2 regions of the Isoptericola hypogeus genome follow, and region 2 is predicted to be linked to the other one. Evidence: predicted binding sites of a transcription regulator. Region 2 holds the regulator's gene; the other holds the start of a gene.
What was found. The regulator LexA, encoded in region 2, represses DNA repair genes until DNA is damaged. The targets are predictions, from matches to a motif close to TCGAACANNTGTTCGA.
Positions count from the first base shown of each region.

Region 1: a site for LexA is predicted at 3,344-3,359, ahead of ruvA (Holliday junction branch migration protein RuvA). Genes of this name have one in related genera too.

Region 1 covers NZ_BAAAPM010000008.1:429,502-440,925, forward strand. The annotation lists gene secD (protein translocase subunit SecD) at 1-784, opposite strand, end outside; gene yajC (preprotein translocase subunit YajC) at 908-1,366, opposite strand; gene ruvB (Holliday junction branch migration DNA helicase RuvB) at 1,529-2,656, opposite strand; gene ruvA (Holliday junction branch migration protein RuvA) at 2,649-3,308, opposite strand; gene ruvC (crossover junction endodeoxyribonuclease RuvC) at 3,470-4,063, opposite strand; gene ABD254_RS17690 (YebC/PmpR family DNA-binding transcriptional regulator) at 4,282-5,037, opposite strand; gene pdxT (pyridoxal 5'-phosphate synthase glutaminase subunit PdxT) at 5,041-5,694, opposite strand; gene ABD254_RS17700 (NUDIX hydrolase) at 5,691-6,389, opposite strand; gene hrpB (ATP-dependent helicase HrpB) at 6,693-9,218, opposite strand; gene pdxS (pyridoxal 5'-phosphate synthase lyase subunit PdxS) at 9,423-10,343, opposite strand; gene ABD254_RS17715 (hypothetical protein) at 10,484-11,080, opposite strand; gene ABD254_RS17720 (glycosyltransferase family 4 protein) at 11,077-11,424, opposite strand, start outside.
Region 2 covers NZ_BAAAPM010000006.1:8,039-19,462, forward strand. The annotation lists gene miaA (tRNA (adenosine(37)-N6)-dimethylallyltransferase MiaA) at 1-579, shown strand, start outside; gene dapF (diaminopimelate epimerase) at 576-1,508, shown strand; gene ABD254_RS15260 (class I SAM-dependent methyltransferase) at 1,527-2,132, opposite strand; gene hflX (GTPase HflX) at 2,321-3,826, shown strand; gene ABD254_RS15270 (ATP-dependent DNA helicase) at 3,889-5,964, shown strand; gene ABD254_RS15275 (L-lactate dehydrogenase) at 5,974-6,978, shown strand; gene lexA (transcriptional repressor LexA) at 7,005-7,763, opposite strand; gene ABD254_RS15285 (LysM peptidoglycan-binding domain-containing protein) at 8,067-8,396, shown strand; gene nrdR (transcriptional regulator NrdR) at 8,516-9,091, shown strand; gene ABD254_RS15295 (DUF5302 domain-containing protein) at 9,218-9,427, shown strand; gene serA (phosphoglycerate dehydrogenase) at 9,519-10,757, opposite strand; gene ABD254_RS15305 (HelD family protein) at 10,800-11,424, opposite strand, start outside.

The DNA.
Region 1 (11,424 bases), on a different contig from region 2:
CGGTGAGGTTCGCCGGGTCGGTGCAGTCCAGCGCGTCGAACTCGGCCTGGACCTCGGGCGTGATCTGCGCGAGGTCGCTGGGGTCGGTCGCCGCGGCGTCGCCGCCCTCGGCGGGCTCCTCGGTCGCCGCCGGCGACGGGTCGTCGGTGGCGCCCTCCGTGGCCGTCGCCGTCGCGGCCGGGGTCGGGTCGTTCGCCGCCGGGGCCGGGACCGCCGAACCCGCGCCCTTGCCGTTGGGGCTGGTGTCCGTCTCGTCGGCCGCGCCCTCGTCAGGCGCGCCCTCGTCGGCCGCACCCTCCTCGGCCGCGCCCTCCTCGGCGGGGGCGCTCGGCGAGGCGCTGGGCTCGGGGGTCGGCGTGCCCATGGCGTACGTCAGCACGGGCCGGAAGCGCATCTGCGCGGGCTGCGAGACCAGGTCGATCGTGGCCTGGTCGACCTCGCCGGGGATGCCGACGACGATCTGGTTCGACCCCTGGCTGGTGATCTCGGCCTCGGTGACGCCCGAGGAGTCGATGCGCTGCCGGATGACGTTGATCGACTCCGAGACCGTCTCGTCCGTGACCTCCGACCCGTCGGTGGACGTCGGTGTCAGGACGATCTGCGTGCCGCCCTGGAGGTCCAGGGCCAGCCCTGGGGCGAAGCTCGCGCCGTCGGGGTTGTCCGCCGACTTCGGGTCGAAGAACACCCCCGCGCCGAGCACCAGGAACGGAACGACGATCGTCAGGATCGTGAAGACCACGAGGGTGCGTACCGGACGCGACCGCTTCGTGCGTGAGTCAGCCAACTTCAGTCTCTTCCCGTGTGCGCGACGGCGCTGGGCCGACGCGTGAGGGCGCCGGCCGGGTCACCCCGACCGGCGCGGTGTCAGGCGGGCGGACGATGCCCGCCCTCGCGTACCGCTGTCGAACTACTGCTTGGAGTCGGTCTCGCCGTCCTGACGACGCTGCTGCTCGCGGTACTCCCGCTGGGCGGTGTCCAGGCTGGACAGATCGTCAGGGACGTCGACGTGATCGTCGCCGGGGGTGATCGTACCGGTCCCGGCGGGCGCAGCTGTGACGTCGGTCTCGCCGTCGGCCGCGACGGCCTCCTCGGGGGTCTCCTCGACCGGGGTGTCGACGCGCTTGGCGATCGCCGCGCGGAGCCAACGGGTCCGGGTGCCGGGGGTGGACTCGACGGTCACCGTGTCGGTCGCCTCGTCGATCTCCACGACCGTCCCGAACAGCCCCGAGCCCGTCATGACCTCCTGACCCGGCGCGAGCTCCGAGCGGAACTCCTGCTGCTTGCGCTGCTGCTTGCGGGACCGCGAGCTCATGAAGAACATGAGGCCGGCGAGCACCACGAAGAGGATGAGAAGTGTCGGATCCACGGAGCGTCCTTGTCTGTCGCTGCCCGCCTGTCGTCGGTCGACAGCCGGGCTTCGGGGCACGCCGGTCGGCGCACCAGGCACAGGTCGTGTGCGTACGGGCCCAACGAGCGTCTCGCCCGCCGAGTTCCGGCCCCGCCCTCCTGTGGCCGGGACCACCTCAGTCTAGGTGCTGGGCTCCCCGCTCGGGCCCATCCCCGGCCCCGCGCTCGGAGCGGGGTCGAAGAGGGACCCCGTCGCCGGTGCGCCCCACGCCCCCGGCGGCGGCTCGATCCCGAGGTGCTGCCACGCCGCCGACGTCGCCACGCGGCCGCGCGGCGTGCGGGCGACCAGCCCCTCCCGGACGAGATAGGGCTCGGCCACCGTCTCGACGGTCTCGGGCTCCTCGCCGACCGTCATGGCTAGGGTGCTCAGCCCGACCGGCCCGCCCGCGAAGCGCCGGCACAGCGCGCCCAGGACGGCGCGGTCGAGACGGTCGAGGCCGATCGGGTCGACCTCGTACACCTCGAGGGCGGCGCGCGCGGCACGCAGGTCGAGCACGCCGTCACCCCGCACCTGGGCCCAGTCGCGCACGCGGCGCAGCAGCCGGTTGGCGATGCGGGGCGTGCCGCGCGAGCGCCCGGCGATCTCGTGCGCCGCGCCGTGCTCGATCTGGACGCCGAGCAGCCCGGCGGAGCGCAGGATCACGCGCTCCAGCTCGGACGCGTCGTAGAAGTCGAGGTGCCCCGTGAAGCCGAACCGGTCGCGCAGCGGCGCCGGGAGCAGGCCGGATCGCGTGGTCGCGCCGACCACCGTGAAGGGCGGCAGCGCGAGCGGGATGGCGCTGGCACCCGCCCCCTTGCCGACGACGACGTCGACCCGGAAGTCCTCCATCGCCACGTACAGCAGCTCCTCGGCGGGCCGCGCGAGGCGGTGGATCTCGTCGATGAAGAGCACCTCGCCCTCCTCGAGCGAGGAGAGCACCGCGGCGAGGTCGCCCGCGTGCTGGATCGCGGGGCCGCTGGTGACCCGCAGCGACGTGCCGAGCTCGGCCGAGATGATCATGGCCAGCGTCGTCTTGCCGAGGCCGGGCGGGCCCGAGAGCAGCACGTGGTCGGGCGCGGCGTCCCGGGCGAGCGCGGCCTGCAGCACGAGGGAGAGCTGGTCGCGCACGACCTGCTGCCCCACGAACTCGTCGAGCCTCTTGGGCCGCAGCGCGGCCTCGGCGGCCCGCTCGATCTCGTCGGCACCCGCGGTCACGAGTCGCTCGCCCCCGTACTCCGGCGCCTGCCCCGGGTCCGACGGGTCAACCACGGCGGCCCCCCAGCGTGCGCAGCGCGGCCCGGAGCGTCGCCGCGACGTCGACCGTGCCCCCGTCGCGGCCGCCCGGGTCGGAGTCGCCCGGCCCGTCGCCCGCCGCCTCGGCGAGCACGCGGTCCACGGCGTCCTGCGCGACCTTGGGCGCCCAGCCCAGGCCGACGAGCGCCTCGACCACCTGGCCGCGCCCGTCGGCGTCGGCCGGCGCGGCGGGAGTGGACGACGACGCGCCGCCTGCCGCGCCCGACGGCGCCCCGAGCTTGCCCGACAGCTCCAGCACGAGGCGCTGCGCGCTCTTGGGGCCGACGCCCGGCACCCGGCGCAGCGCGGCGGTGTCGTCGGAGTCGACGGCGCGGCGCAGCGAGTCCGGGGTCAGCACCGCGAGCATCGCCAGCGCGATCCGCGGCCCGACGCCCGACACCGACTGCGCGGTCTCGAAGACCTCGCGCTCGTCGGCGTCGGCGAACCCGTAGACGGTCATCGAGTCCTCGCGCACCACGAGCGTGGTGTGCAGCAGGGCGCGCTCCCCCACCCGCAGCGCCGCCAGGGTGCCGGGGGTGGCGTGCACGAGGTAGCCCACCCCGCCGACGTCCAGCACGGCCCGCTCCAGGGTCACGTGCGCGACCGTGCCGGTCAGGGAGGCGATCACCGCTGGTCCTTTCCGTCGAACACCTTCGGGATTCGTCGAACACCCGTACGAGGCGTCACTGTAACAACCGCTGCCGACACTCCGGCCCGCGACACCGGGCGGGTCGTCGACCCAGGGGGCACCCGGCCCGGCGTCCCCGGCGACGCCGTGCGACGTGGCCGTCAGCGGCGGGCCGCCCGCGACGGGGCGCCGCGGTGCGTCGCCCTGCGCGCCGACTGCTCGGCCTCGGCCCAGGCACGCTGGGCCGGGGTCAGCTCGTGCCGCTCGCCGCCCTGCACCGCGCCGGTGGGCCGCCACAGGTGGGTGACCGCCAGGGCGAGGGCGTCGGCTGCGTCAGCCGGCCGCGGCAGGTCGTCGAGGCCGAGGATGCGCGCGATCATGCGCTGCACCTGCTCCTTGCCGGCCCGACCGGACCCGGTCACGGCGGCCTTGACCTCGCTCGGCGTGTGCATCGCCACCGGGACGCCGCGGCGGGCCGCGGCCACCATCGCGAGCCCGGCGACCTGCGCGGTCCCCATCACCGTCCCGAGGTTGTGCTGGGCGAAGACCCGCTCGACGGCGACGACGTCGGGCACGTGCCGGTCGAGCCACGTCTCCAGCGCGTCGGCGATCTCCAGCAGCCGCAGGTCGACGCTGTGGGCGGGGTCGCTGCCCACCACGCCCACGTCGACGAGCCGGGCGCGCCGGCCCGGCATCGAGTCGACGACGCCGACGCCGCACCGGGTCAGACCCGGGTCCACCCCCAGCACACGCACGTCGTCACCTTCTCACGGAGATCCCCCGACTCCCCGGAGGCGGCAACGAGCGTGCTTGCTCGATCCTCGAACCACCGTCTGAGGGTCGTGCGAGCACGCTCGTTGCGCGGGTCGGAGGAGGGTCACTCCTCGTTGATTCTCGTGGTCCGCCCGAGCCTGCACTCCGTTGCGGGCGGGTGCCTCGTCCCCTCAGCCCCCACCCTTCACTGCGCTACGGCTCAGTCGTCCAGCGCCGCCATGACCTCGTCGGAGGCGTCGAAGTTCGCGTAGACGTTCTGCACGTCGTCGCTGTCCTCGAGCGCGTCGATGAGGCGCAGGATCTTGCGCGCGCCCTCGACGTCCACCTCGACCTCCATGGACGGGTGCCACACGGAGTCGGCGGAGTCGTACTCGATGCCGGCCTCCTGGATGGCCGTGCGCACGGCGACCAGGTCGGTGGCCTCGCTCAGGACCTCGATGACCTCGCCCTCGTCGCTCACGTCCTCCGCACCGGCGTCGAGGGCGGCGAGCATCACGTCGTCCTCGGTCACGCCGTCGGCCTTGGGCACCACGACGAGCCCCTTGCGGGAGAACAGGTACGACACCGAACCCGGGTCGGCGAGGTTGCCGCCGTTGCGGGAGAACGCCAGACGCACCTCGGAGGCGGCGCGGTTCTTGTTGTCGGTGAGGCACTCGACCAGGACCGCGACGCCGTTCGCGCCGTAGCCCTCGTACATGATCGTCTGGTAGTCGACGGCGTCGGCGCCCTCGCCGGAGCCGCGCTTGAGGGCGCGGTCGATGTTGTCGTTGGGGACCGACGACTTCTTCGCCTTCTGGATGGCGTCGAACAGCGTGGGGTTGCCCGCGGGGTCGCCCCCGCCGACTCGCGCGGCGACCTCGATGTTCTTGATCAGCTTCGCGAAGAGCTTGCCACGCTTGGCGTCGATCGCCGCCTTCTTGTGCTTGGTCGTGGCCCACTTGGAGTGACCGGACATGACCTACCTGGCTCCTTCGCGATTGCTTTCCTCGACCATCCGGACGAACAGGGTGTGCACCCGCGACTCCCCGGTGATCTCCGGGTGGAACGCGGTGGCGAGCAGTCGTCCGGCACGTGCTGCGACGATCTTACCGGCGGCGTCGCCGACCGCCGCCCCGTCCGCCCAGCGGTCGGGGATGCGGGCCAGCACCTCGACCTCCGGCCCCGCGCTCTCGATCCACGGGGCCCGGATGAACGCGGTGCGCACCGGCCGCCCGCCCGGCCCGTCGGAGACCCCCGCCATGTCGAGGTCCGCCTCGAACGAGTCGACCTGACGGCCGAACGCGTTGCGCCGCACGACGACGTCCATCCCACCCAGCGTGCGCTGTCCGTCGATCCCGCCCTCGATGCGGTCCGCGAGCAGGATCATGCCGGCGCACGAGCCGTAGACCGGCAGCCCGGCGCGGATCGCGGCCCGCAGCGGGTCGGCGAGGTCGAAGATCCGCAACAGCTTGTCGATCGTCGTCGACTCGCCTCCCGGCAGCACGAGGCCGTCGACGGCGTCGAGCTCCGTGGGCCGGCGCACCGGCACCGCCCGGGCCCCCGAGGCCACCAGCGCCGCGGCGTGCTCGCGCACGTCGCCCTGCAGGGCGAGCACGCCGACGGTCGCGGTCACGGAGCGTCGCCCGGGGTCTCGACGGGCTCGGCCGCCGGACGTGGCTCGAGCTCCTCCGGGTCGGACGGCTCGTCGTGCGTGTCGGACGCCGAAGCCTGCGGTTCCGCTGCGGCCGGGTGCCTCGTTCCTCGGCCCCCAACCTCCGCTGCACCTTCGTCTTCGTCGTCGTACTGCGTGCCTAGGTGGCGGACAACGCCGTCCCACCCGCCCGCGAGCGCGTCGACGACGTCGGGCAGGGCCGTCGGGAACACCTCGCGCGTCTCGGCCCGCAGCTGTGCCGTCGTCAGCCACCGCATCTCGTCCAGGACGTCCCGCTCGACGTCGGTCCACCCGGCGTCGGTCGGGGCGTGGCCGCCGTCGACGCGGGCCAGGAAGAACACCTCGTCCTGGCGGCACGTCTCGGCGAAGAACCGGAAGATCCCCGCGCGGGTCAGCACCGGGCCCACGAGGTCCTCGGACGCCAGCTCCAGGCCGGCCTCCTCGCGCAGCTCGCGCAGCGCGGCGTCGACCTCGGTCTCGCCCGCGTCGATGCCGCCGCCGACGGTGAACCACCACGAGCGCTCGGGCTCGTCGGCGTCGTGCCCGCGCACGAGGAGCACGCGGTCGGTCTCGTCGAGCAGGATCACGCGCGCGGCGCGGCGATGCCGCAGCCCGTCCGGTCCCCTCACCCAGTCGTCGCCGAGGGCGGGGCTCACCAGCCCCGCTCCGCCAGGTGCACAGGCGCCGGCTCGGCCTCGGCGTTCATGCCGTGGTCCACGATTGACGAACCCCGGAGATTCGCCGTGTCGGAGGTGGTGTCTGCATGCATGCGGCCAAGGTTAGTCCGGTGCGCAGCTCCCCTGCCGGCGCCACGTCTTCACCGGCAACGCGCGTCGAGAGCCCGGCGTCGAGGAGCCTGCGGATGCGCGTCGTGGGTTCGGACGAGGTCCTGGATCCGGGCGATCAGCATGCGGGCAGTCGATCGAACCTCCTGACGAAGCATCAAAGGGCGGCTCGGTTCAATGGCGAGGTTTGAGCCCTTTGGTCGGGATGGCGGTGAGTGGATCTTCCGGCCATGGATGGCGGGGGTAGCGGGCTCGCAGGTCGGCTCGGACCTGGGGATAGCCCTGCTTCCAGAAGGAGGCGAGATCGCTCGTGATCCCGACCGGGCGCCGTGCGGGTGACAACAGGTGCAGAACGACCGGTACACGACCGTCCGCGACGGCGGGAGTGGCAGTCCAGCCGAATACCTCCTGCAGCTTCACTGCGAGGACTGGCGGCTCGACACCGTCGTACATGAGCCGGACCTCGGAGCCCGTCGGGACCCGGAGCCGTTCCGGTGCGAGCTCGCCGAACCGGGCTGCTGCCGGCCACGGCAGCAGTCGCCGGAGCGCCGAAGCCACGTCGATGCGTGCAAGGTCGCGCGAGCCGCGCACCGAGGCGAGCTCGGTGCCCAGCCATCCGTCGAGATCGGCCAGCAGTGCGTCGTCGTCGACGGCGGGCCACGGGGCGCCGAGGTGGGCGTGACAGAACGCGAGCCGCTCCCGCAGGGCGAGCGCGGCCTCCGACCAGCGCAGTACCGACAGGCCGCTGCGCCGGATACCGTCGCGGACGGCGGCTTGGACGAGCAGCGGGTCGGGCTTTGCCAGCGGGTCGTCGCCCAGCACGATCGCGCCGAGCGCCACGACGCGCCGCGTCACGATCCGGCCGTCGTCCCAGCGAATCTGGTCGGTGGTCGAGACGAGGTCGCCTGCGACGTCTCGCGCGGTCTGCTCGTCGATCGGCGCCGCGGAACGGATCCTGGCGTCGGCGCGACCGGGTCCTCTGTCAGCGACCGCGATCGCCAGCCAGGTCGAGGTCCGCAACGGCGACTGCGGATCCAGGGCAGCACCCGTGCCACCGGACATCTGGTACGTCGCCGAGTCGGTCCCGCGAGCCCGCGCGATCCGATCCGGATACGCCAGACCCACCATGATCCCCGCCGCAAGATCATCCGGTACTCCGCGCGTCCCCCGGTCAGCCGGCACACCCGACGGGTCCCCGGTCGCCGTACCGCGGCCGAGGCGCTTTGCCTCTTCCCGCCAGCGGGCCGTGGCTCCGCGGTCCTCGCCACGGCGCAGGGCTCGCCAGCGGGCCGGCAGATCATCGCCGGAACCCCGGCCGGAGTCGTCCGAGAGCATGGCGACGACCTCGCGTGCGCGGTCGACGCCGACCCGCGGCGACCCGTCCAGCAACGCTCGAGCAAGGCGAGGGTGCGCCCCGATCGCCGCCATCCGCCGGCCCCGCTCGGTGATCCGGCCGTCTTCGTCGATGGCATCGAAGCGGCGCAGCAGCTTGGTGGCCGCGGTCATCGCCGGCGCCGGCGGTGCGTCGAGCAAGGTCAGTCCGTCACCAGCAGGAGCACCCCACGCCGCGAGGTCGAGGGCGAAGGTTGCCAGATCGGCGATCGCGATCTCCGGAGCCGCATGTTCGTCAAGACGAGCGTGGTCGGTGGCAGACCAGCACCGATAGACCCGGCCAGGCGCCTCCCGCCCGGCCCGACCCGCTCGCTGGTCGGCCGACGATCTCGAGACCCGGCAGGTGACCAGCGCACCGAGGCCACGGGACTGATCGGTCCGCGGCTCCCGGGCAAGACCCGAGTCGACCACGACCCTGACCCCGGGCACGGTCAGCGAGCTCTCCGCGACCGACGTCGTGACCACGATCCGCCGGGTGGCGGACGGCGCCAGGGCGCGATCCTGCTCGGCCCTCGACTGGCGGCCGAACAACGGCAGGACGTTCTCACCCGCCAGCCGGCGAGAAACACCGTTGATCTCGCCCTCCCCCGGGACGAACACGAGGATGTCGCCTAGGTTCTCGGTCATCCCGCGCCGGACGACGGCCGCGACGTGGTCCAGCAGGCGCGGGTCGACCCGCCCGCCGGGCAGCAGCGGCGTGGGGACCGGTGGTGGGGCCCACTCGACCGCGACGTCGAACAGTGCGGCGGACGCTGTGATCACGGGCGCCGGAACATCGGTGCCCAGTGCGCGGCTCAGCTTGACCGTGTCCGCCGTGGCCGAGGTCGCGACGATCGCCAGGTCCTCCCGGAGGTTCGCCCGGATGTCGACGCAGAGCGCGAGCAGAAGATCGGCGTCGAGGTGCCGCTCGTGGCACTCGTCGATCACTATCGCGGCGACACCCGGCAGCTCCGGGTCCTGCTGCAGACGCCGCACGAGGAGACCCGTCGTCACCACCTCGACCCGGAGTCCTTTGCCGCCGCTGCGTTCACCACGCATCGCGTAGCCGATCCGCTGCCCGAGCGGTTCGCCGACCAGCATTGCCAGCCGGGTCGCGGCCGCGCGGGTCGCCATCCTTCGCGGCTCGGCGACGATGATCGTTCCCCCGAGCGCGTCGACCAGCGCGAGCGGCAACAGCGAGGTCTTCCCCGACCCGGGCGGCGCGACCAGCACCGCGGTACCGCGCGACCGCACCGCGTCGACCGTGGCAGGTAGCACCGCCCGCACAGGCAGGTCCGCCCCGGGCACCGACGACTCAGGCAGCAGCACGCCCCGACAGTAACCGACCACCACACCGTCGATCCGCTGCTCTGCTTCGCCTGGGGGCTCCGCGCCGGCCTGCACCCGCTGCGGTGGATCGATGCGCGCTGGACACCCGCCCCGCGGACGATCTGCGGGGGTCTACATGCGCGGGGAGGGGCCCCGCAGACACGATGTCCGCGGGGCCCGTCCGTCAGTCACGCGAGCGAGCGGTCACCAACCACGCTCAGCCAGGCGCACGGGCGCCGGCTCGGCCTCGACGTTGAGCCCCACCATCGCCTCGCCGAGGCCGCGGGAGACCTTCGCGAGCACGTCCGGGTCGTCGTGGAACGTGGTGGCCTGGACGATCGCCTTGGCCCGCGCGACCGGGTCGCCGGACTTGAAGATGCCCGAGCCCACGAACACGCCCTCGGCGCCCAGCTGCATCATCATCGCGGCGTCGGCCGGTGTGGCGATACCGCCGGCGGTGAACAGGACGACGGGGAGCTTGCCCGTGCGCGCGACCTCCGCCACCAGCTCGTACGGCGCCTGGAGCTCCTTGGCCGCCACGAACAGCTCGTCGGGGGCCAGGGACGTCAGGCGGCTGATCTGCGCGCGGATCTGCCGCATGTGCGTGGTCGCGTTCGACACGTCGCCGGTGCCGGCCTCGCCCTTGGACCGGATCATCGCCGCGCCCTCGGTGATGCGCCGCAGCGCCTCGCCCAGGTTGGTGGCGCCGCACACGAACGGCACGGTGAAGGCCCACTTGTCGATGTGGTTCGCGTAGTCGGCGGGGGTCAGCACCTCGGACTCGTCGACGTAGTCGACGCCGAGCGCCTGCAGCACCTGCGCCTCCACGAAGTGCCCGATGCGCGCCTTCGCCATCACCGGGATCGAGACGGCCTCGATGATGCCGTCGATCATGTCCGGGTCGCTCATGCGCGACACCCCGCCCTGGGCGCGGATGTCCGCCGGGACCCGCTCGAGCGCCATGACCGCGACCGCGCCGGCGTCCTCGGCGACCTTGGCCTGCTCCGGCGTGACGACGTCCATGATGACGCCGCCCTTGAGCATCTCGGCCATGCCCCGCTTGACGCGGGCGGTGCCCACCTCGCCGGTCCCGGCGCCTACGGTGTTCCCGGTGGTCTCGCTCAACTGTCGCCTCGCTCGTGTCCGCGGCGTGACCGGTGTCACGCACCCTCTGCCATCCTACGTTCGCCGCGCGACCGGCGGGGCCGTCGTCCCGCGGTCGTACCGCCGTCGTACCGTCGTCGTACCGTCGGAGCCCGCCGTCCTCAGGACTGGCCGAGGCCCTCGGGCATCTGGTCGTCGAGCTCGACCGTGTGCGGCACCCCGGCGCGCCCCGTGAGGTGCAGGAGGCGCACGTACCAGGTGCGGCGCGCCCGCTGCGCCTGGGCGACGGCCTCGTTGTGGAACCGGCGGGCGAGCTGAGCCCGGTACCACGCGGCCGCGAGCGCGCCCACCAGCTCGTCGCCGTCGGCCGTGCCCCGCAGGGAGTGGACGAAGTCGTCGTCGCCGAGCGCGGAGCGCAGGACCGCGGAGAGCTCGCTCTCGGCCCGCTCGCGGGTCGCGCCCAGCCCCTCCAGGGCGAGCTCGGCGCCCGGTGCGGGCGGGGCCTCGTCCTCCACGACGGCGAACGCCGTGTCCGCGACGAGCACCGCGCCCGCCGGGTCGAGCAGGCCCGACGCCGCGAGGTCGAGCGCGGTCCCGGCCCGGCGGGCCAGCTGGGCCTGGAGCGCGATCCGCGACGCCACCACCTTGCGGTGCAGCCGGTCCAGCCGGGAGGCGGAGAGCCAGGCCAGCCACACCACGACGGCCGCCACGACGAGCACCACCAGGGCGAGCTCGGACCATGCCAACGACAGGTTCACGCGCCCTCACCTCCGCCGGGCCGGCGGCCGCGGAGCCACCCGACCCGCTCGTCTCCGCGCAGTGAGACGCCGCCGTCCATCGCGTCGCCCGCGGCGACCGCCATCTCGTACACGGCCAGCACCTGCTGCGTCACGGCCGACCAGTCGAACCGCCGCACGAACGCGCTCGCGCACGCCTTCCGCTCGGCCGTGCCCTCCGGGTCGTCGAGCGCCGCGAGCAGGGCGCGCGCCAGGTCCTCCGGCTCGCCGGTGCGGAACAGCCGACCCGCCGCGCCGTCGTCGAGCACCCGCCGGAACGCGCCCAGGTCGCTCGCGACCACGCCCGCGCCGGCGCTCATCGCCTC
Region 2 (11,424 bases):
CGGCGGGCCCTGTACGACGAGCTCGCGCGCCTCGACCCCGAGGCGGCCGCGTCGATCGGGCCGCACAACACCCGCCGGATCGTGCGCGCGCTCGAGGTCATCGCGATCACCGGCCTGCCGTACACCGCCAACCTCCCGCGCCAGGAGTACGTGCGGCCCGCGGTCCAGCTCGGGCTTGACTGCGACCGCGAGGCGCTGGACGCCCGGGTCGCCGCTCGGGTGGAGCGCATGTGGTCCGGCGGGCTCGTGGCGGAGGCACGCGCCCTCGCGTCGCCCGCGCAGGGCGGCACCGGCCCGGGCCTCGGCACGACGGCGGCGCGCGCGGTCGGGTACGCCGAGCTGCTCGCGTGCTGGCGCGGCGAGACGACGCTCGACGAGGCCCGCGCCGCCGTCGTCGCCAACACGCGGCGGCTCGCCCGCAAGCAGATGGGCTGGTTCGGCCGCGACCCGCGCGTCCACTGGCTCGACGCCGCGTCGCCCACCCTGCTGGCGGACGCCCTCGCCGTGGTCCGCGCCGCCGACGCCGGGAGCCTGCCGGAGGCGGGCGACGCCCCCGTGCGCCGTAGTCTGGGCTCATGACGCTGCGCTTCACCAAGGGCCACGGCACGCACAACGACTTCGTGCTGCTCGCCGACACGCGCGGTGACCTCGACCTCACCGCCGACCTGGTGCGTCGCCTGGCCGACCGCCGCGGCGGCATCGGCGGCGACGGCGTCATCCGCCTGGCACCCACGGCCGCCGTCGCGCGGGCGGGCGAGGAGGTGGCCGACCGCGTGCTCGCCGAGGAGCCCGACGCCATCTGGTTCATGGACTACCGCAACGCCGACGGGTCCGTCGCGCAGATGTGCGGCAACGGGGTGCGGGTCTTCGCGGCTTTCGCGGAGAGCCTCGGCCTGGCGGACCTCGCCACCGGCGGCGAGCTGGCCCTCGGGACGCGCGCCGGGGTGCGGCGCGTCCGCAAGGAGCCCGACGGCTGGTACGCCGTCGACATGGGGGCCTGGTCGCTGCCCGGGGGCGCGGGCGCCGCGGCGCAGGGCGCCGACGCGCAGGTGCTCGTCGCCGGGTGGCCCGCACCGCGGCCGGCGCTGAGCGTCGACCTGGGGAACCCGCACACGGTCGTGGCCCTGCCCAGCCTCGACGAGCTCGCGGCCGCGGACCTCGCACGAGCCCCGCAGGTCGAGCCGGTCCCCGCCGACGGCACGAACGTCGAGCTGGTCGTGCCGCTCGACGAGCGGACGACGGGCGACGGAGCGTCTGTGGGCCGCGTCCGGATGCGTGTGCACGAGCGCGGCGTCGGGGAGACGCAGTCGTGCGGCACCGGGGCGTGCGCGGCGGCGCTCGCCGTGCGGACCTGGGCCCGGCACGCGGCGGGCGACGTCCCCGTGCCGGACGTCTGGGAGGTCGAGGTGCCCGGCGGGCAGGTCCGGGTGCGCGTGCTCGCGGACGGGCACGTCGAGCTGGCCGGGCCGGCCGAGCTCGTGTTCACCGGCGAGGTCGTCCTCCCCTGATCGGGTCCGCCGACGGGGTCAGCGGCGCACGCGCAGCACCCGGAAGCCCTTCGACGAGGCCTCGCGGCCGGTCGGCAGCCCGAGCTCGCTCTCGATCCACCGGGCGAGGGAGTCGGACCCGAGGTTCTTGGCGACCACCAGCCACGCGTCCCCGGCGTCGTCGAGCCGCGGCAGCCAGGCGCGCAGCAGGTCGTGCAGGGCGGCCTTGCCCACACGGATCGGCGGGTTGGACCAGACCGCGGCGAAGCGCACGTCGTCCGGCACCTGGTCGGCGGTGACGGCGTGCAGGTGGTCCAGGCCGAGCCGGTCGGCGGTGGCGCGCAGGAGGTCCAGGGCGCGCTCGTTGACGTCCACGGCCCAGACCGTGGCCCGCGGGGCGCGCAGCGCCATCGTCAGCGCGATCGGGCCCCACCCGCACCCCAGGTCGAGCAGGTGCGTCCCGTCGGGCGGGTCGGGGACCTCGTCCAGGAGCACCCGGGTGCCCTTGTCCACGCCGCCGGGGGAGAACACGCCCGCGGCCACGTCGACCTCGACGTCACGCCCGGCCAGGTGCACGACCTGGCGACGTCGTTCCGCCTCGGACGCGGGGCGGGCGGTGAAGTAGTGGTCGGGCTGCTCGCTCACGCCGGCGATCCTACGGGCGCGCGCGGCGTCGTCCACGCCCCGCCGACGCACGTCCGCCCGTGGAGAATTCCCTGGGGCGGGACGATCCGGCGTGCGACCCTTGTTGTACACGAGGCACCCGCATGAGGTGCGCCCGTCGCCATCGACCCGGAAGGTACGTCTTGACCCATATCCCGACCGACCCCGACATGCCGCACGCGTCCTCGGACGCGTCGAACGACCAGCGCGACGCCCAGGCGATCGCCGACGACGTCGTGGCGAGGGTGCTGGCCCGGGCCGGGACGGCGCGGGCCGAGGGCGCCACCGTCCACACCGTCCACGACGGTGACCAGCTCGACCTGGCGGAACGCAGCGCGCTGCGCCGCGTGGCGGGCCTGTCCACCGAGCTCGAGGACGTCACCGAGGTCGAGTACCGCCAGCTGCGGCTGGAGCGGGTCGTCCTCGTCGGCCTGTACTCGGGCGGCGAGGCCGCCGCGCGCGAGGCGGAGGTCTCCCTGCGCGAGCTCGCGGCGCTGGCCGAGACGGCCGGGTCCCAGGTGCTCGACGGGCTGCTCCAGCGCCGGCAGAAGCCGGACCCGGGCACGTACCTCGGCTCCGGCAAGGCCGCGGAGCTCGCCGAGGTGGTCGCCGCCACCGGCGCCGACACCGTCATCGCCGACACCGAGCTGGCCCCGTCCCAGCGTCGCGCCCTCGAGGACATCGTGAAGGTCAAGGTGGTCGACCGGACGGCGCTGATCCTCGACATCTTCGCCCAGCACGCCAAGTCCCGGGAGGGCAAGGCCCAGGTCGAGCTCGCGCAGCTCGAGTACCTGCTCCCGCGCCTGCGCGGGTGGGGCGACTCGATGTCCCGGCAGGCCGGTGGCCAGGTCGGCGGCCAGGGCGCGGGCATGGGTTCGCGTGGGCCCGGTGAGACGAAGATCGAGCTCGACCGGCGCCGCATCCGCGACCGGATGGCCAAGCTGCGCCGCGAGATCGCCGCCATGAAGCCGGCACGCGAGACCAAGCGCCTCGAGCGCCGACGTCACGCCGTGCCCAACGTCGCGATCGCGGGCTACACCAACGCGGGCAAGTCGTCACTGCTCAACGCGATGACCGACGCCGGCGTGCTGGTCGAGAACGCGCTGTTCGCCACGCTCGACCCCACGGTCCGCCGCGCGAAGACGGCCGACGGACGGCCGTACACGCTCACCGACACCGTCGGGTTCGTCCGGCACCTGCCGCACCAGCTCATCGAGGCCTTCCGCTCCACGCTGGAGGAGGTGGGGGACGCCGCGCTGCTGCTGCACGTGGTGGACGCCTCGCACCCGGAGCCGGAGGGACAGATCGCCGCGGTGCGCGAGGTCCTCGCGGAGATCCCCGGGATCGACGACGTGCTCGAGGTCGTCGTGCTGAACAAGGCGGACGTCGCCGACCCGGAGGTCGTCGGGCGGATCCAGCGCCGTGAGCGACGCACGGTGGTCGTCTCCGCTCATACCGGAGAGGGAGTCGCCGAGCTGCGTGCGCTCGTGGCGGCCGAGCTGCCGCGCCCGCGCATCGAGGTCGACCTCGTCGTGCCGTACTCGCGGGGCGACCTCGTGCACCGCGCGCACGAGCTGGGCGGCGGCGTCCGCACCGAGCACCTCGCCGAGGGCACGCGGGTGCACGGCCACGTGGACGAGGGCCTCGCCGCGGACCTGCGGGCCGCGGCGGTCTGACGACGCCGCGGGGCGGTGGAGGATCCGTCCGACGCGTGGGCGGCGCCGCCTAGGATCGATGCGTGACCCCTCCCGACGCCCCGACCGTGCCCGGTACCGACGACCTGCTGGACCTGGCGGTCGGTGGGCTGGGCGGCGGCCGGCGCGAGGGGCAGCACCGGATGGCGGTCGCCGTCACCGAGGCGGTGGACGACGGCCGGCACCTTCTGGTGCAGGCCGGGACGGGCACGGGCAAGTCGCTCGGCTACCTCGTGCCCGCGGTCCGGCACGCGGTCGCGGACGGCCGCCGGGTGCTCGTCTCCACCGCGACGCTGGCGCTGCAGCGTCAGGTCGTCACGCGTGACCTGCCCCTGGTGGCCGAGACCGTCGGACCGCGCCTGCCGCGCCCGCCCCGCGTCGCGCTGCTCAAGGGGTGGCACAACTACCTGTGCAAGCACAAGGTCACCGGCGGCTACCCGGTCGAGGGCGCCACGCTCTTCGACCTGCCCGCCGATCCCGGCCCGGGGGAGGGTTCGGCCGCCGAGCAGCACCCGACGCCCGGCGGCGCGGGCCCGCGCGGGGGGCGCGCCGACGACGGCGCGCGGCTCGCGGACCACGTCCGCCGGCTGCACGCCTGGGCCGACGAGACCGAAACGGGCGACCGCGACGACCTGGTGCCCGGCGTGCCCGACCGTGCATGGCGTCAGGTCTCCGTCACGGCCATGGAGTGCCTCGGGAACCGTTGCCCGCTGCTGACCGAGTGCTTCCCGGAACGGGCGCGCGCGACGGCGCGCGAGGCCGACGTCGTGGTGACCAACCACGCGATGCTCGGCATCGCCGCGTCCGGGAACACCGGGGTCCTGCCCGAGCACGACACGGTCGTGGTGGACGAGGCCCACGAGCTCGCCGAGCGGGTCACCGCGTCGGCCACCGTGGACCTGTCGATCACGGTCATGGAGCACGCCGCCCGGCTCGCGCGACGACACGCCGGCACCGAGACGGAGGATCTGGACGCGGCCGCGCAGCGACTCGGCTCGTTGCTGGCCACCGCGCCGGCCGAGCGGTTCCCGGCGGGTCTCCCCGACGACCTGCGGCTCGCCGTCGCCGCCGTGCGCGACGCCGCCCGCGAGCTGCTCACCCGGGTCAAGCCGACGGGCGACAAGGGGCGCGCCGACGCGGGCGCGGCCGATGCCGGGACGAAGCTCGCCCAGTCGGCGGTGCTCCAGCTCTTCGAGGTGGCCGAGCGGATGGCTGCCGAGGACTCGAGCGCGGACGTGCTCTGGTGCTCCCGCCCGTCCGAGCACGCGCCCTGGGCGGGCGACGGGACGACGAAGCTGCATGCCGCACCGCTGGCGGTCGCCGGGCTGATCCGCACTCACCTGCTCGGCTCGGCCACGGGCGTGTTCACCTCGGCGACGCTGACCCTCGGTGGGTCCTTCGACCCGGTGGCCCGATCGCTCGGTCTCGCCGGCTCGAAGGGCACGGACGAGACCCCCGAGTGGACGGGGCTCGACGTCGGGAGCCCGTTCGACTACCCGCGCCAGGGCATCCTGTACGTCGCCCGGCACCTGCCGGCACCCGGGCGCGAGCCCACGACCGACGCCCAGCTCGACGAGATCGCCGGCCTGGTCGAGGCGGCGGGCGGGCGCACGCTCGGGCTGTTCTCCTCCCGCCGGGCGGCCCTCGCCGCGGCCGAGGCCATGCGCGACCGGCTCGACGTCACCGTCCTGTGCCAGGGCGACGACCAGCTCCCGACCCTCGTGCGGCAGTTCGCGGACGACCCCGCCACCTGCCTCTTCGGCACCCTGTCCCTGTGGCAGGGCGTCGACGTGCCCGGCCCGGCGTGCCAGCTCGTGCTGATCGACCGGATCCCGTTCCCGCGCCCGGACGACCCGGTCAAGGCCGCCCGGGCCCGGGCGGTCGAGACGGCGGGCGGCAACGGGTTCATGCAGGTCTCCGCCACCCACGCGGCACTCCTGCTCGCGCAGGGGGCCGGGCGGCTGGTGCGTACGGCGGACGACCGGGGCGTGGTGGCCGTGCTCGACCCGCGGCTGGCCACCGCCCGCTACGGCACCTTCCTCACCCGCTCCATGCCGGACTTCTGGCCGACCACCGACAGCGACCTCGTCCGCGCTGCGCTGCGCCGCCTCGACACTTAGCCTGGAACCGTGCCCGCACCCACCCCCGAAAACACGTCTGGATCCGGTCGCGACGCGCGTGGTGCCCGCACCACGACGAAGCTCGCGATCGTCGGGGCGGGCGCCGTCGGCGCGACGCTCGCGTACGCGGCGCTCGCCCGCGGCGCCGCCCGGACGGTGGCCCTCATGGACGTCAACCGCGCCAAGGTCGAGGCCGAGGTGCTCGACCTTCGGCACGGCGGGATGTTCATCCCCCAGGCGGAGATCGAGGGCTCCGACGACGTGGAGGTCTGCCGTGGGGCGGACGTCGTCGCCGTCACGGCCGGGGCGAAGCAGGAGCCCGGGCAGTCCCGCCTCGACCTCGCGGAGGCGACGGTCGCGCTGACCCGCAAGATCCTGCCGGGCCTGGTCGAGGTCGCCCCGGACGCCGTGTTCCTCATGGTGACGAACCCCGTCGACGTGGTCACGTATGCCGCACAGCAGGTCAGCGGCCTGCCCCACGAGCGCGTGCTCGGCAGCGGCACCGTGCTCGACTCCTCGCGGCTGCGGGACTCCGTCGCGCGGCACTGCGGGGTCGCGGTCGGCAACGTGCACGCCAACATCGCGGGGGAGCACGGCGACTCGGAGATCGTGCTCTGGAGCTCGGCCACCATCGCCGGCGTGCCGCTGCTCGACTGGCGTCCGTTCCGGGGGCACGAGCCGCTGGACGCCGCGGCTCGGGAGCGCATCGCGAGCGACGTCGTGACCTCGGCCTACCGCGTGATCGCGGGCAAGGGTGCGACGAACTACGCGGTGGGCCTGGCCGCGACGCGCATCATCGAGGCGATCCTCAACGACGAGCACCGCGTGATGTCCGTGTCGTCACGGCTCGACGGGTTCTACGGGATCAGCGACGTCTGCCTGTCCGTGCCCTCGCTCGTCGACCGTCGGGGCGTCGCGGAGACCATCGACACGCCGTTGTCGGACGACGAGGTCGCAGGCCTGCGCGCGTCGGCCCGGAGCATGCGCGAGGTGCAGGCCCGCCTCGGCATCTGAGGCGGCCCGCACGGCCCCGCGCGCCGTCAGAGGCTGCGCAGCACCGCCACGACGCGACCGAGCACCTGGGCCGCGTCGCCCTCGATCGGGCTGTACGCGCTGTTCTGGGGCAGCAGCCAGACGTGCCCGTCCGCCTGCTTGAAGGTCTTCACCGTCGCCTCGCCGTCGATCATCGCGGCCACGACCTCGCCGTTCTCCGCGACCGGCTGGCGGCGCACGACCACCCAGTCCCCGTCGCAGATCGCGGCGTCGATCATCGAGTCGCCGGCCACCTTCAGCAGGAAGAGCTCGCCGTCGCCGACCACCTGCCGGGGGAGGGGAAACACGTCCTCCACGACCTGCTCGGCCAGGATCGGTCCGCCCGCGGCGATGCGGCCCACGAGCGGCACGTACAGGGGAGGCGGCGCCTCTCCGTCGGCCGGGAGCCCCGGTGCACCCTTCGTGAGGGAGGACGCGCCGCCGTAGTCCGCCGGTCCGGCGCCCGTGCCCGGCGCATCCGGGTCGACGACCTCGATGGCACGCGGCCGGTTCGGGTCGCGACGCAGGTAGCCCTTGCGCTCGAGCGTGGTGAGCTGGTGCTTGACCGACGACGGGCTCGCGAGCCCGACGGCCTCGCCGATCTCGCGCATCGTCGGCGGATACCCGCGGGTGTCCACGGAGACGCGGATGGTCTCCAGCACCCGCCGCTGGCGCGGCGTCAGGCGATCGGCGCCCGGCGCGAGCTCGCTCACCGAGGCCAGGGCGGGGCCCGTCGCCCCGGCCGCCTCGTCCCGTCCGCTCGTCATGACGTTCTCCCGTCCTCCGACGTCGCGGCCCGCCCCGACGGGCCCTGAAATCCGACAAACCTTCCATCGCGCTGGAACCACTCTAGGTCAGATCGCCCCGCGCATCAAACATCTGTTCGACAAACGCTCGACCGTGTCGCACTCCTGTGCTACACCTTGGTACAGGCGTTCGACGAACGGGTGTTCGACATCGACGAATCGACTCGGACGGATCGACGCCGACGGCTCGACACAGGAACCTTCGACACGGCGTGGCCGCCCGACGGGCGATGGCCGCACCGACGCGACGAGAGGACCACCATCATGGCCAGCACCGTCTCCGCCCCCGGGCCCCTCGGCCTCGGCGGCCTCCGGCTCACCCGGCGCGGGCGAGCCGTGGTCGTCCTCGTCGCCGTCCTGGTCGCCGCTGCGGCCGGGCTCGTCGGTCAGCGCGCCGTCGCCGGCACGCCTGGCGGCCCCCTGGAGGTCCGGCTGCACACCGTGGCGCCGGGAGAGTCGCTGTGGGAGTACGCGCGGGGTCTCGCGAGCACCGACGAGGACGTGCGCGACGTCGTGGTGGACCTCCAGGAGCTGAACGAGCTCGAGTCGGCAGACCTCCAGGTGGGGCAGGTGGTGCTGCTGCCGCAGGAGTGAGACGTCGGGAAGGTCCGCTCGGGGCCCCGCCGCAGGGCGGCGTGTTGCGCAGGGCGCGGGTCGCCGCCTACGTTGTCGGCAGCCGGGCGCCGGTCCGGCACCGAGCCCAGGAGTACCCGATGCACTGCCCGTTCTGCAGACACGCGGACTCGCGCGTCGTCGACTCCCGGACGTCCGACGACGGCACCACCATCCGCCGTCGTCGACAGTGCCCGTCGTGCCAGCGGCGCTTCACCACGATCGAGACGGCGAGCCTCTCGGTCGTCAAGCGGTCCGGTGCGACCGAGCCCTTCAGCCGGGACAAGATCGTCTCCGGCGTGCGGAAGGCCTGTCAGGGTCGCCCGGTGAGCGCCGACGACCTTGCCCTGCTCGCACAGAAGGTGGAGGAGACGCTCCGGGGGACCGGCAGCCCCGAGATCGACGCGTACGAGGTGGGCCTGGCGATCCTCGGTCCGCTGCGCGAGCTCGACGAGGTGGCGTACCTCCGGTTCGCGAGCGTCTATCAGGACTTCGAGTCGCTGGAGGACTTCGAGAGTGCCATCACGTCGCTGCGGGCCGAGCGGGTCGAGCGCGAGGCGCGCGCCGCAGGGGCGGGCGAGGGCGACGGCGCGGGAGGTCCCGACGAGGCCGGTGCCCGCGAGGTGCGTGACCAGGGCGGAGAGGTCCGGGACACGCCAGCGCCGACGCGACGGTGAGACGTGGCCGAGGGTGAAATCCTGTGGCGCCGCCCGCCGGGGTGCACCATGCTGGACGCCACCAGGGTGCGGCGGGCGTGCGGACGTCAGCACGCACACCCCGACGAGACGGACGAGGTGGTCGCAATGACGGCGCAAGGACACGAGGGCGCAAGCTCCGCGGAGGGCCGGGAGACGGCGCCCAGCGAGGACACGAAGGCACGGTTCCGCGAGGCGCTCGAGAAGAAGAACGCCGCGCGACACCCGTCGGCAGGATCCGACGGGAACACGGGCGCGGTGCACGGCTCGGAGACGAGCGGACCCGTGCAGAAGATGTTCCGGCGCAAGTCGGGCTGAGCGCCGGCCGTCGTTCGCGGCGGCCGTGAAGACGTCGCGAGGGGCGCCCCGGTACCGGGGCGCCCCTCGTCGCGTGCGGGGTGGGCCGTGCTCAGCCGGCGGCGGGCCCCGGCGGGAACTCCGGCCGCTCGAAGGCGTCGCGGATGCGCAGCCGGACCGTCGAGGCCATCGCCTGGAGCTTCGCCGACGCCCCGCGCTGCGTGACGTCGGAGATGTCGGTCACCACGTAGCCGAGGTCCCCGCGGGTGGCGAGCATCTGCGCGTCGATGTTGGCGCCGTGGTCGGCGAACACCTGGTTGACGGCGGCGAGCACGCCCGGAGTGTTGCGGTGCAGCAGCATGATGCGGCCGACACCGGTGTGCTCGAGCTGCAGGTTCGGCAGGTTGACCGACAGGGTGGTCGAGCCGGTGGCCACGTAGTCGCGCACCTTCTTCGAGACGAACTCGCCGATCGCCTCCTGCGCCTCCTCGGTCGAGCCCCCGACGTGCGGCGTGAGGATGACGTTCGGCAGTCCCCGCAGCTCCGAGACGAACTCGTCGCCACGCTTCTTCGGCTCGGTCGGGAAGACATCCACCGCGGCGCCCGAGAGGTGCCCCGACAGGATGTGCTCCCGCAGCGCCGTGACGTCGACGACGAAGCCCCGCGAGAGGTTGAGGAAGATGGCGCCGGGCTTCATCCGTGCGAACAGGTCCGCTCCGAACAGCCCGGCGTTGCCCGGGCGCCCGTCGACGTGGATCGTGACGGCGTCGGCGACCTCGAGCAGCTCGTCCAGCGTCTCGACACGGTGCGCGTTGCCCAGGGCCAGCTTCTCGGCGGCGTCGAAGAAGACGACCCGCATGCCGAGGTTCTCGGCCAGGACGGACAGCTGCGACCCGATGTTGCCGTAGCCGATGATGCCGAGCGTGCGGCCCCGCACCTCGTGCGCGCCGTCCGCGGTCTTGTCCCACACGCCGTCGTGCAGGGCCTTGTCCCGCACGGAGAGTCGACGGGTGAGCGCGATGATCTCGGCGAGCGCGAGCTCCACCACCGACCGCGTGTTGGAGTAGGGGGCGTTGAACACGGCGACGCCGTGCGCTGCTGCCGCGGCCAGGTCGATCTGGTTCGTGCCGATGCTGAACGTGCCGACGGCCAGCAGCCCGGGGAGGCTCTCGATCACCCTGCGGGTGACCTGGGTCTTGGACCGGATGCCGAGGATCTGGAAGTCCGCGAGAGACTCGATCAGCTCGGCCTCGTCGAGCGCCCCGGGGCGCGTGACGACCTCGATCCCCGCGTCGCGGAGATTCCGGGCGGCGACGGGATGGACGTTCTCGAGAAGGAGGGCGCGCAGCACGTGCCTATGGTGCGCCGTCCACCCGCGAGGGACAAACCCGTCTCACGCCGCGACCGGCTCGAGGATCCCGGCCGGGAGCGGGCGGGAGTGCACGACGACGAGCCGCTGGGTCGGGCGGGTCATGGCGACGTACAGGTCGGAGGCCCCGCCGTCCCCCTCGGCGACGTCGGCCGGCTCGACCAGGACGACGGCGTCGAACTCCAGGCCCTTGGCCTGTCGGGGGTCCAGCACGACGACCTGCGCGTCGTCCGGGCGCTGGCCGAGCAGGCGGGACCCTTCCTCGCGCCCGAGCGCGTCGGGGAGCACCGACTCCACGGCGGCACGCAGCGCCGCCACCTGGCCGGCCGCGGCGACGACCGCCACCCGCCCGGCACCGTCGGCGCCGACGAACTCGCCCGCGAGCATCGACACCTGGTCCACGACCTGGCGCACGAGGTCCGGGCGCTCCGGCCCGGACGGGGCGACGTGCGCGAGCTCGAGCGAGCCGTCCACCTGCCGTGCCGCCGTCAGCGGCGAGGTCGGGAGGCCGGCGGCGAGGGCCATCCGCTGGGCGGCGTCCGCGACGGCGGCCGGCGTGCGGTAGCTCACCGTCAGCTCCTCGAGCCGCCAGGAGCCGCGCAGCACAGGGTCGAGCGCATGGGACCACGACCGGGCGCCCGCGGCCGAC